Regions from separate parts of the Qipengyuania profunda genome, predicted to be linked through region 2. Evidence: predicted binding sites of a transcription regulator. Region 2 holds the regulator's gene; each other region holds the start of a gene.

What was found. Region 2 encodes LexA, which represses DNA repair genes until DNA is damaged. Its sites were predicted from a motif close to GTTCCNCNCTTGTTCT; they were not measured.
Region 1: the regulator LexA is predicted to act here: its motif matches at 1,449-1,464, upstream of VWN43_RS12320 (S24 family peptidase).
Region 3: the regulator LexA is predicted to act here: its motif matches at 1,691-1,706, upstream of uvrA (excinuclease ABC subunit UvrA).

The regions. Positions count from the first base shown of each region.
Region 1 is NZ_CP142675.1:2,385,533-2,388,808, reverse strand. Features, by position in the region: gene mobF (MobF family relaxase) at 1-730, shown strand, start outside; gene VWN43_RS12320 (S24 family peptidase) at 746-1,381, opposite strand; gene VWN43_RS12315 (HigA family addiction module antitoxin) at 1,767-2,117, shown strand; gene VWN43_RS12310 (N-6 DNA methylase) at 2,114-3,276, shown strand, end outside.
Region 2 is NZ_CP142675.1:1,216,612-1,219,887, reverse strand. Features, by position in the region: gene VWN43_RS06575 (ComEC/Rec2 family competence protein) at 1-1,037, shown strand, start outside; gene lexA (transcriptional repressor LexA) at 1,031-1,720, opposite strand; gene trpC (indole-3-glycerol phosphate synthase TrpC) at 1,869-2,654, opposite strand; gene trpD (anthranilate phosphoribosyltransferase) at 2,656-3,276, opposite strand, start outside.
Region 3 is NZ_CP142675.1:1,510,841-1,514,116, forward strand. Features, by position in the region: gene uvrA (excinuclease ABC subunit UvrA) at 1-1,679, opposite strand, end outside; gene VWN43_RS07965 (hypothetical protein) at 2,248-3,129, shown strand; gene VWN43_RS07970 (hypothetical protein) at 3,131-3,276, shown strand, end outside.

The sequences.
Region 1 (3,276 bases), 1.2 Mb from region 2:
TTACCAACCAGGCATGGTCCTTAACTTCCGCTCGCGCGACAGCACCCAGAAACTCTCCAAGGGTGACTACACCGTCAAGACCATTGACCATGCGCGGAAGCAGCTCGTGCTTGAGGACAGGAAAGGACGGCTTCGCAAGTTCAATCCCGCGCGCTTGCGGCCGGGCGCAGACGATAGCCGGCTGTCGCTCTTCGAGCGCAAATCGCTGTCCATCATTGAAGGTGACAAAATCCGTTGGACCGACAACGACCACAAGCGCGGGCTGTTCAACGCCGACCAGGCGAGGATCGTGGCCATCGACACAAAGGGCGTCTTGGTCGAGACATCAGTGGGCAAGGAGCTCCGCCTGAACCGCGGCGACCCCATGCTCAAATGCATGGACCTCGCCTACGCCCTCAATGCGCATATGGCGCAGGGACTTACTTCGGATCGCGGGATCGCAGTGATGGACAGCCGCGAACGCAATCTCGCCAATCGGCAGACTTTCCTGGTCACGGTCACCCGGCTTCGCGACGGCCTTACGCTGATTGCAGATAATGCCGAGAAACTCGGCCGGGCCATCAAGTCCAACAGCGGCGAGAAAGCGTCGGCCCTTGAAGTAACGCAAAGGCTCAAGGCGGCAGCGGCCAAGGGCCTTTCGCAAGACGAGGATGTCCGCAGCCCTTCGCCTGCAAGTGACAAGCCCGAACTCACGAAGGAAAGGGTAAAGCATTTCGAAATCGGGATCTGAGCCGACGAGAGCTTTCTATACCGCCCGCCCAAACCAGATGACCCGTCCGACCACTTGGATCTCGGACCGGTCGACATCGTCCCAGCTCGGATAGGCCGAATTATCGCTGCTGATGGTGATATTGCGGCCACCGGGCTTGAGCGTCACGCGCTTGACCACCAGCGCATCGTCGGCGCGCAGGACGTAGATACCGTCGCGCAGCCGCGAGCCTTGGTCCGATGCATCGACCAGCACCTCGTCGCCATCGCTGAGTGTCGGCTCCATGGAGTCGCCCAAGACGTGGATGATCGAAAGGCTGGCGCTCTTCGCCCGGGTCAACCGGCCAAGCCAGCGTTCGTCGAAACCGAAGCGGGTATGGGCGGTCTCGCTTTCGGCAATCGCTCCAAAGCCCGCCGATGCATCGACATTGAGCACGGGTATTTCGATCAACCCGTCACGCATGGGTGCGGGCGGTCCGCCAAGCACTTGCTCGTCGACCCCGAAGAAGCTGGCAAGCGTGCGCCGGTCATCGTCATCCAGTTTGCGCGGCGATCCACGCTTGATGAATTGCTGAATGTAGGACGAGTTTCTTCCGATCATCCGCGAGATCGAGGAATATCCGAGCCGTCGCTGCTGGATCAGGCGATCGAGCTCCTCTCTGACATGTTCCATGTGTCGTTCCTTCTAGCGGTCTCAGGAGAGAAGGAAATCTCCTAGACTCGATGGAACCTTCCTACTAAGAACAAAACAGGAACACAAGTGTTGAGTGAGTCGAGGAAGGCCATGAAATTGCTGGATCGCATTGAACGACATCTGAAGGAATCGCACATTTCGGCGACACGGTTCGGTCGTCGCGCGGTTGGCGATCCGCGCTTCGTGCTTGACCTACGAGCTGGCCGCAGGCCGCGCCGCCGAACAGTCGAGAAGGTAGAGAATTATCTAGCTCGACGCTCGTGAGGCTGCTTTCAGCTCCAATTGACAGTGGAACAAAAAAAACAAAAAGGTACACTTGTAACCCGTAGCGTTACAGGGCAATAGACTGCAAAGGGGATACCAAATGGGTACTGCGACACAGTTTAGAACGGAGCATCCCGGGCACCCTGGTCGGTTCTTGAAAATCAAGTTGATTGACGAGCGTGGGATATCCGTCACGGAGGCAGCAAAGGCTCTAGGCGTCGCGCGTCCTTCGCTATCCAAACTCATCAACCAACGAGTTCATTTGTCTCCAGAGATGGCAGTTCGGTTGGAGAAGGCATTCGGATTTCCATTGGAAGCGATGATGCAGATGCAGACTGCATTTGACATCGCCGAAGCTCGCAAGAAAAACAGAGAAATTGAGGTGCAGCCGTTCCAATTTGTTGGAACCACGTCGATGAGCCAAAGCGCAAATCGGGAGGCGGTCCGATGACTGATCTCCCCATTCTCTTCGCGTCAGAGAAGGAACTGATTTCGGCAGCCTTGCAACTCGGCGCGCTCGATGTCGGGCATGGGTTATCGGAGGCTGAAAAGAGGCTCGCTGCAAGCTCTGCCAAGCAGCGAGTTTCCGCAAAGAGAGTGGCTCTGCTGCGTGATTCAATTCTCAGCGGAAATGACCCTTTAGGAGAAGGGTTCTCGTCAATCCGATCTGCGGAGACACGCCGGTCTGATGGGGCGACGTACACTCCTGAGGGCATTGTTCAGTCGATGGTGCAGTGGGCCGCGAATAACTCAAGTCCATCGCGCGTTGTCGACCCAGGGGTTGGCTCAGGCCGCTTCCTCTCAGCCGCCGGGCGAGCGTTCCCAAATGCTCAGCTTGTCGGCATTGATGTGGACCCGGTCGCAACCCTGATGGCCCGTGCCAATCTGTGTGTGAATGGGTATGCAAAGCGGGCAAAGATCATACTCGGTGACTTCCGAAATTTCACCGAGAGGACTGCTGGACAGACACTGTACATCGGTAATCCACCATACGTCAGGCATCATCAGATCGATGCTGTGTGGAAGGATTGGCTCGCGCAAAGAGCGGCAGAATTGAAACTGCCGGCGAGCAAACTCGCTGGGCTCCACGTGTACTTTTTCCTCGCGACAGCACTTGAAGCCGAGAAGAAGGACGTAGGGGCATTCGTTACAGCTTCCGAGTGGCTTGACGTGAACTACGGCTCGCTCGTTCGGTCGCTGATGCTCGGCGAACTCGGCGGGAAGAACATTACCGTAATCGAACCGACCGCGCAGCCATTTCCCGATGCTGCCACGACCGCAGCGATCACAACCTTCGAAATTGGTGCGGAACCCAAGACTGTTAGCTTTCAGAGAGTAGATGACCTCGCAAGTCTGGGTAAACTCGGAAGTGGTCGACGCATTAGGCGAGACCGTCTCGCTACCGAGAAGCGGTGGTCACATCTGACGCGGGTAGCGGAACGTCCACCCGAGGGATACGTCGAGCTAGGAGAACTGTGCCGGGTTCATCGCGGCACTGTTACCGGGGCAAACGGCGTATGGATCGCCGGAGAGCATAGTGCTGGTTTGCCTGACTCGGTGCTTTTCCCAACCATCACGCGCGCTCGCGAGGTCTTCAATTCCGGCGGCTT
Region 2 (3,276 bases):
GGCCGGAATCTTTGGTCGGGCCGAGCTTCCAGATGAGCTTTGCGGCGGTTATCGCGATCGTCTCGCTGCATAGCGTCCAGGCGGTGCGCGATTTTCTCGCGCCGCGCGAGCAGAGCGGGCTGCGTCGGTTCCTGCGGCGAACCGCGATCCTGTTCCTGACCGGACTGGTCATTGAACTCGCGCTGATGCCGATCGTGCTGTTCCACTTCCACCGCGCGGGCGTTTACGGCGCTGCGGCCAATCTGGTTGCCATTCCCTTGGTCACCTTCATCTCGATGCCGTTGGTGGCGCTGGCGTTGGCGCTCGACCTCATCGGCGCGGGCGCGCCCGTATGGTGGCTTGTCGGGCAGTCGCTCGACCTGTTGCTGGGGATTGCGCATCTGTTTGCCGAACAGCCGGGGTCGGTCAAGCTGGCCCCGCGGATCGGGATGGGCGCCATCACGCTGTATCTGGTCGGCGCGCTGTGGCTGGCGCTGTGGCAGGGCCGGGCGTGTCTGTGGGGGCTTGGGCCCGTCATGGTCGCTGCCATCCTGATGATGCAGGCGCCGGTGCCCGATATCCTGATCACGCGCGACGGGCGCGATATCGGCGTTGCGAACGAGGCCGAACGGCTGCTGGTGCTACGCGCTAGCGAGGGTGGATACGCGCAGGAGAACCTGCTCGAGCTCGCCGGGACCGATCGGCAACCGCTGGCTATCGCGGAATGGCCGCACAGCCGATGCAGCGCCGAATTCTGTTCGCTGACCGTCACGCGCGAGAGCCGTGCCTGGTCGCTCCTGATTGCACGTAGCCGGGACCTGGTGGAGGAGCGCGCGCTGGCCGCAGCCTGCCGGAACGCCGACATCGTCATCGCCGATCGTTTCCTGCCCCGCAGTTGCCGCCCACGATGGCTCAAGGCGGACCGGCGTTTCCTCGAGCGGGAGGGCGGGGTAGCGGTCTATCTGAGCGCGCGGCGTATCGATACCGTGGCGCAGGACCAGGGCGAGCATGGCTGGTGGCGCGCGCCGGAGGACAGACGCGCGCCCCGGGATCAGTGATACCGGCGCAGCAGCCCGGCCAGCTTGCCTTGCACCTGGACACGGTGCGAATCGTAGACTTGCGGTTCGTAAGAGCCGTTGGCGGGGTCGAGGATGACGCGCCCGGCGTCCTTGCGCAGGTATTTGAGCGTGGCTTCCTCATTGTCGACCAGCGCGACCACGATTTCGCCATCGCGGGCGCTGTCGGTGCGCTTCACCAAGGCAAAGTCGCCATCGAAAATGCCCGCTTCGATCATCGAATCGCCCGACACCTCGAGCGCATAATGTTCGCCCGGGCCGAGCAGGGCGGCGGGGACCGGCATGCTCGACTGGCCTTCGATCGCTTCGATCGGCGCGCCCGCGGCAATACGGCCATGCAGCGGCACATCGATGATGTCATTGGCGGGTGCGGGCGCGACCGGCTTGGGCGTGATCGCCGATACCACGGAGTCGTTCGCAGGGGCGGGCTGTGCCGCGCCCATCACTGCGTTCTCGGGTAGCTTGACCACTTCGAGCGCGCGTGCGCGGTTGGGCAGGCGGCGAATGAAGCCGCGCTCTTCAAGCGCCGAAATCAGGCGATGGACGCCCGACTTGCTCTTGAGGTCGAGCGCTTCCTTCATCTCCTCGAAACTCGGCGAAATGCCGGTCTCTTCCAGGCGCTGCTGGATAAAGCGGATCAATTCGTGCTGCTTGGCGGTCAGCATGGTGCGAACTCCCGTATCGCCTGTTCACAACAGCTGTGAACGAATACGGAACAATTAAGCAACCTGATTCGCCAAGTCAAGCAATCCCGCCATTTTCGAGTGATTTACACAGGAACACCTGTTCCCGCTTTGCCCCAAAGGTGCTGCGTCAGCGCCCGAGCAAGGCGCGGGTCGCCGCGGCAACATCCGCGTGACGCATCAGGCTTTCACCGACAAGGAAGGTGCGGACGCCCGAACGCGCCAGCCGCAGGCAATCACCGTGCGTCGCGATGCCGCTCTCGCCGACCAGCAGCGCGCCTTCGGGGGCGAGCGGGGCCAGCGTCTCGGTGGTGGCGAGGTCGGTGGTAAAACTGCGCAGATCGCGGTTGTTCACGCCGATAAGGCGCGATTTAAGGCGTGCGGCGCGCTCCATCTCGGCGCGGTCATGCACTTCGACCAGCACATCCATGCCGTGGTCCAGCGCCGCCGCTTCGATCTCGGCCATGAGGCCGTCTTCGAGCGCCGCGACAATGATCAGGATCGCATCGGCTCCGATCGCGCGCGCTTCGGCAACCTGCCACGGATCAACCATGAAATCCTTGCGCAGGGCGGGCAGATCACAGGCTGCGCGTGCGGCGACGAGGTAATCTTCATGGCCCTGGAAATAGGGCGCGTCGGTCAGCACCGAAAGGCAGGCGGCGCCGCCCGCAGCATAGGCGCGGGCATGCTCTGCGGGTTGGAAATCTTCGCGAATCAAACCCTTTGAGGGAGAAGCTTTCTTGATTTCCGCAATCAGGCCGAAGCCGTCCTGCTGTGCCCGAGCGAGGGCAGACTGGAACCCACGGGGCGCCGACTGCTCCTTCGCGCGCGCTTCGAGATCGGCGAGCGTGTGATCGCGCTTGCGTGCGGCCACCTCGTCGCGCTTGGTCGCGCAGATTTCTTCCAGCTTGTTCATGTCAGGCGGTCATTGCGATCCAGTTTTCGAGCAGCGCCTTGGCCTTGCCCGAGTCCAGTGCTTCGGCAGCGATCTCCGCGCCCTCGGTCCAGTCGTCGGTACGACCGGCGATAATCAGCGTCGCTGCCGCGTTGAACAGCACCGCATCACGGTAGGCGCCCGGGCTCCCGCCGAGCAATGCCTCGAGCGCGCGGGCATTATACGCCGGATCGCCGCCGCGGATCGCCTCGACCGGGGAATGCGGCAGGTTGGCTTCCACCGCGACTACGCGGCGCATTTCGAAATCATTGCCCTGCACATCGGCCAGTTCGTTGCCGCCCGCGAGGCTCAGTTCGTCGAGCCCTTCGTCACCCGAGGCAATGAAGGTGCGCTCGGTTCCCAGCTTGGCCGTGGCTGCGGCATAGATGGGCACATAGGCGGGCCGGGCGATGCCGATCAACTGGCGTCTGACACCGGCGGGGTTCGACAAAGGCCCCATCAGATTGAAGATGGTACGCACGCCGAGCTTTTGCCGGATCGGCTGAATGCGCCCCATTGCAGGATGGTGGTTCTTGGCGAAGAGGAAGCAAATTCCCAATTCGGCCAGAGTCTTCTCCGCGCTTCTTCCCGCGGCTTCCATGTC
Region 3 (3,276 bases), 290 kb from region 2:
GTTTCGAGCAGCCTATCGTTGTCGCGCTGGTGGAGGCCGATGCTGGGTTCGTCGAGCACGTAGAGCACGCCCGAGAGCCCGCTGCCGATCTGCGAGGCGAGGCGGATGCGCTGGCTCTCGCCCCCGCTCAGCGTACCTGAAGTACGGTCGAGGTTGAGATAGTCGAGCCCGACATTGTCGAGGAAGCCCAGCCGCTCGTTGATCTCCTTGAGGATGGCTTTGGCGATCTGCGCCTGCTGGTCGGTCAGGTGTCCGTCGAGCCCGAGGAACCACGCCTTGGCATCGGCGACGCTCATCTGCGTGGGGGTGGCGATGTCGGTCGGGCCCGCGGGGCCGGGGATCTTGACGCTGAGCGCCTTGGGATTGAGCCGCTTGCCGCCGCAGGTCTCGCAGGCTTGCGCGGTCTGGAACTTGGCCAGTTCCTCGCGCATCCACGCGCTCTCGGTCTGGAGCATGCGGCGGTTGAGATTGCCGATCACGCCCTCGAACGGTTTCTTGACGGTGTAGCTCTTGCGCCCGTCCTTGAAGGTCAGCGGGATCGCGCGGCCCCTGGTGCCGTGGAGGATGATGTCGCGGATTTCCTTGTCGAACTCCTGCCACGGGGTGGTCAGGTCGAACTCGTATTCCTTCGCCAGGCTGGCGAGCACCTGCATGTAATAGGGCGACGGCGGATTGCTCTTCGCCCAAGGCACCACCGCGCCCTTCTTGAGGCTGAGCGCTTCGTTGGGGACGACCAGCTGCGGGTCGAACAGCTGTTTTTCACCGATGCCGTCGCAGGTCGGGCAAGCGCCCTGCGGCGCGTTGAAGGAGAACAATCGCGGTTCGACTTCCTCGATCGTGAAGCCGCTGACCGGGCAGGAGAATTTCTCGGAGAAGACGATGCGGTTGGCGGGCAGCCCCGCGCCCTTCATCGCGCCGCCGGCCGCGGCCTCCTCGTCCTCGCGCCCCGGCACTGCGCCATCGGCGAGATCGACATAGGCAAGCCCTTCGGCGAGCTTGAGCGCGGTCTCGAAACTGTCGGCAAGGCGGGTCTCAATGCCCTCCTTCACCGCGAGCCGGTCGACTACCACCTCGATGTCGTGCTTGAACTTCTTGTCGAGCGCGGGTGCGTCCTCGATCGCATGGAGCTCGCCGTCGATGCGCACGCGGGTGAAGCCCGCCTTCTGCCATTCGGCCAGTTCCTTGCGGTATTCGCCCTTGCGCCCGCGCACCACGGGGGCGAGCAGGTAGATGCGTGTGCCCTCGGGCAGTTCCATCACCCGGTCGACCATATTGGAGACGGTCTGCGCCTCGATCGGCAGGCCGGTGGCGGGCGAATAGGGCACCCCGACGCGCGCCCACAGCAGGCGCATGTAGTCGTAGATCTCGGTCACCGTCGCGACGGTCGAGCGCGGGTTGCGGCTGGTGGTCTTCTGCTCGATCGAGATCGCGGGAGAGAGCCCGTCGATATGTTCGACATCGGGCTTCTGCATCATCTCGAGGAACTGGCGCGCATAGGCGGACAGGCTCTCGACATAACGCCGCTGTCCCTCGGCATAGATCGTGTCGAAGGCGAGGCTCGACTTGCCCGAACCGCTGAGGCCGGTGATCACGATCAGGCTGTCGCGCGGCAGGTCGATGTCGACGCCCTTGAGATTATGCTCGCGCGCGCCGCGGACGGAAATTTTGGTGAGGGCCATGAAGGACGCGTGTTCCTGAATTGTTCGCTTGGGTCAAGTCTGTGCGATGTAGGGTGCTTCGCGCCGATTTACAGGCCCCTTCTGTTCCGCACGGGATCCCCGGGGTTCAGCAACTAGAATAGGCGCCCTACTGCGGCACTCGTAAGTGAACGTCAGCCTATGTCCGTTACTTACAATAGTTCTGTCATTAGATCATGTAATCCTCTCCAGTCATAGGCATCCGAGGCTTGTATGAGGGGGCATCTTCATCATGGCTAAATTGCGAACTTGAGCACCGTCTACGGTGCCATGCCAATAAGCATTCTCGCGACGGGTGTCGGGTTCTAACTTGGCTTGAACCGAGCCGGTTATTTCGTGCGCCGATCCGCGCCGAAAGCGACCATGCCAGCACAACCGACACCGGGCACAATCGGTCCGGGCACTATCATAAAGCGGAAGTCCGACCCGCCGTTTGGGATCGGGAGGACGAGCCGCGCGTGGTCACCTTCTTCGGGGATCGAGTCGAACGGCCAGTGGCGCGCGAATTTTGAACGGGAGAGATTGGATGTTGAGAGGAAGGGATATACTCGTGGGGCTCGCGGCCGTCAGCCTTTGCGGCTGCGCCACGATACGCGGATCGCAGGCAACGGTGCCCGAACTCTACGCCAGCACGCTGGTCCCGGTCGGGACCGCGCTGAAGAGCTATTACCAGGTCCCTGACACAGCTCGCGGCGGTATGACGCGGTTCGCCTACCGCAATTATGTGGTGGCGAGCTACACCTCGGCGATCGACAAGCGTTATCGGACTTTCACCGATCAGCTGCGCAGCGGCGGTCGCGGCTCCGCACTGGGTTTCGGCCTACTCCAGCTGGGTCTGACGGGGGCGACCGCGCTGGCGAAGGAAGCAGACGTCAGCGAGCTGGCCACCATTACGGCAATCGCGACCGGAGCGGGAGCCGTTGTCGACGAGAACGTATTCTTCGACCGCACCATGCCAGCGATCATTGCCGCGATGGATGCCGAACGAGCAGGCATCAAAACGGATATCGCGCGCAAGAAAGCCCTGTCGGCAGATCGCTACAGTCTCGATGAAGCGATCGATGACCTCGACCGATTGCAGCGCGCCGGCCGCCTCGACCGTGCGCTGGCGCGGATTACGCGGGCCGCGGAGGCAGATCGCGTCGCGCAGGAAGAGGAACTAAACGCAATTACCAGCGCCTGCGACGACATTTCGGTATTGGCGGCGCCCTTGAACGAGCGCTTCCGGAACCTTGTCGGCACACAGGACGGCGAAAATCCGGAACTGCGGCAGACGGCAGCCAGTGTTTTGAGGCTGGAAGTCGAGCCCGGCACCGTTCCAACCTGGGCAGGTCTCAGAGAAGCGTTCGACCAGAAGCTGTGCGACGATACGGAAAAAGAGAACTTTCTCGATGACCTAGAGAAATCGCAACCTGGCGAAGAGGGGATATAAGATGGCGAATACCCAGCGTAAGTACAAAGGCAGCCTTAGCCTGGGCAAGCTTGATACGGCCCTGGAAGCGCATGAAATGCTATTCGGGACCTTGGCCGAACTGAAGGTGCTTGGGACATTTACCGTCGCGACCTATGATGACAGCCA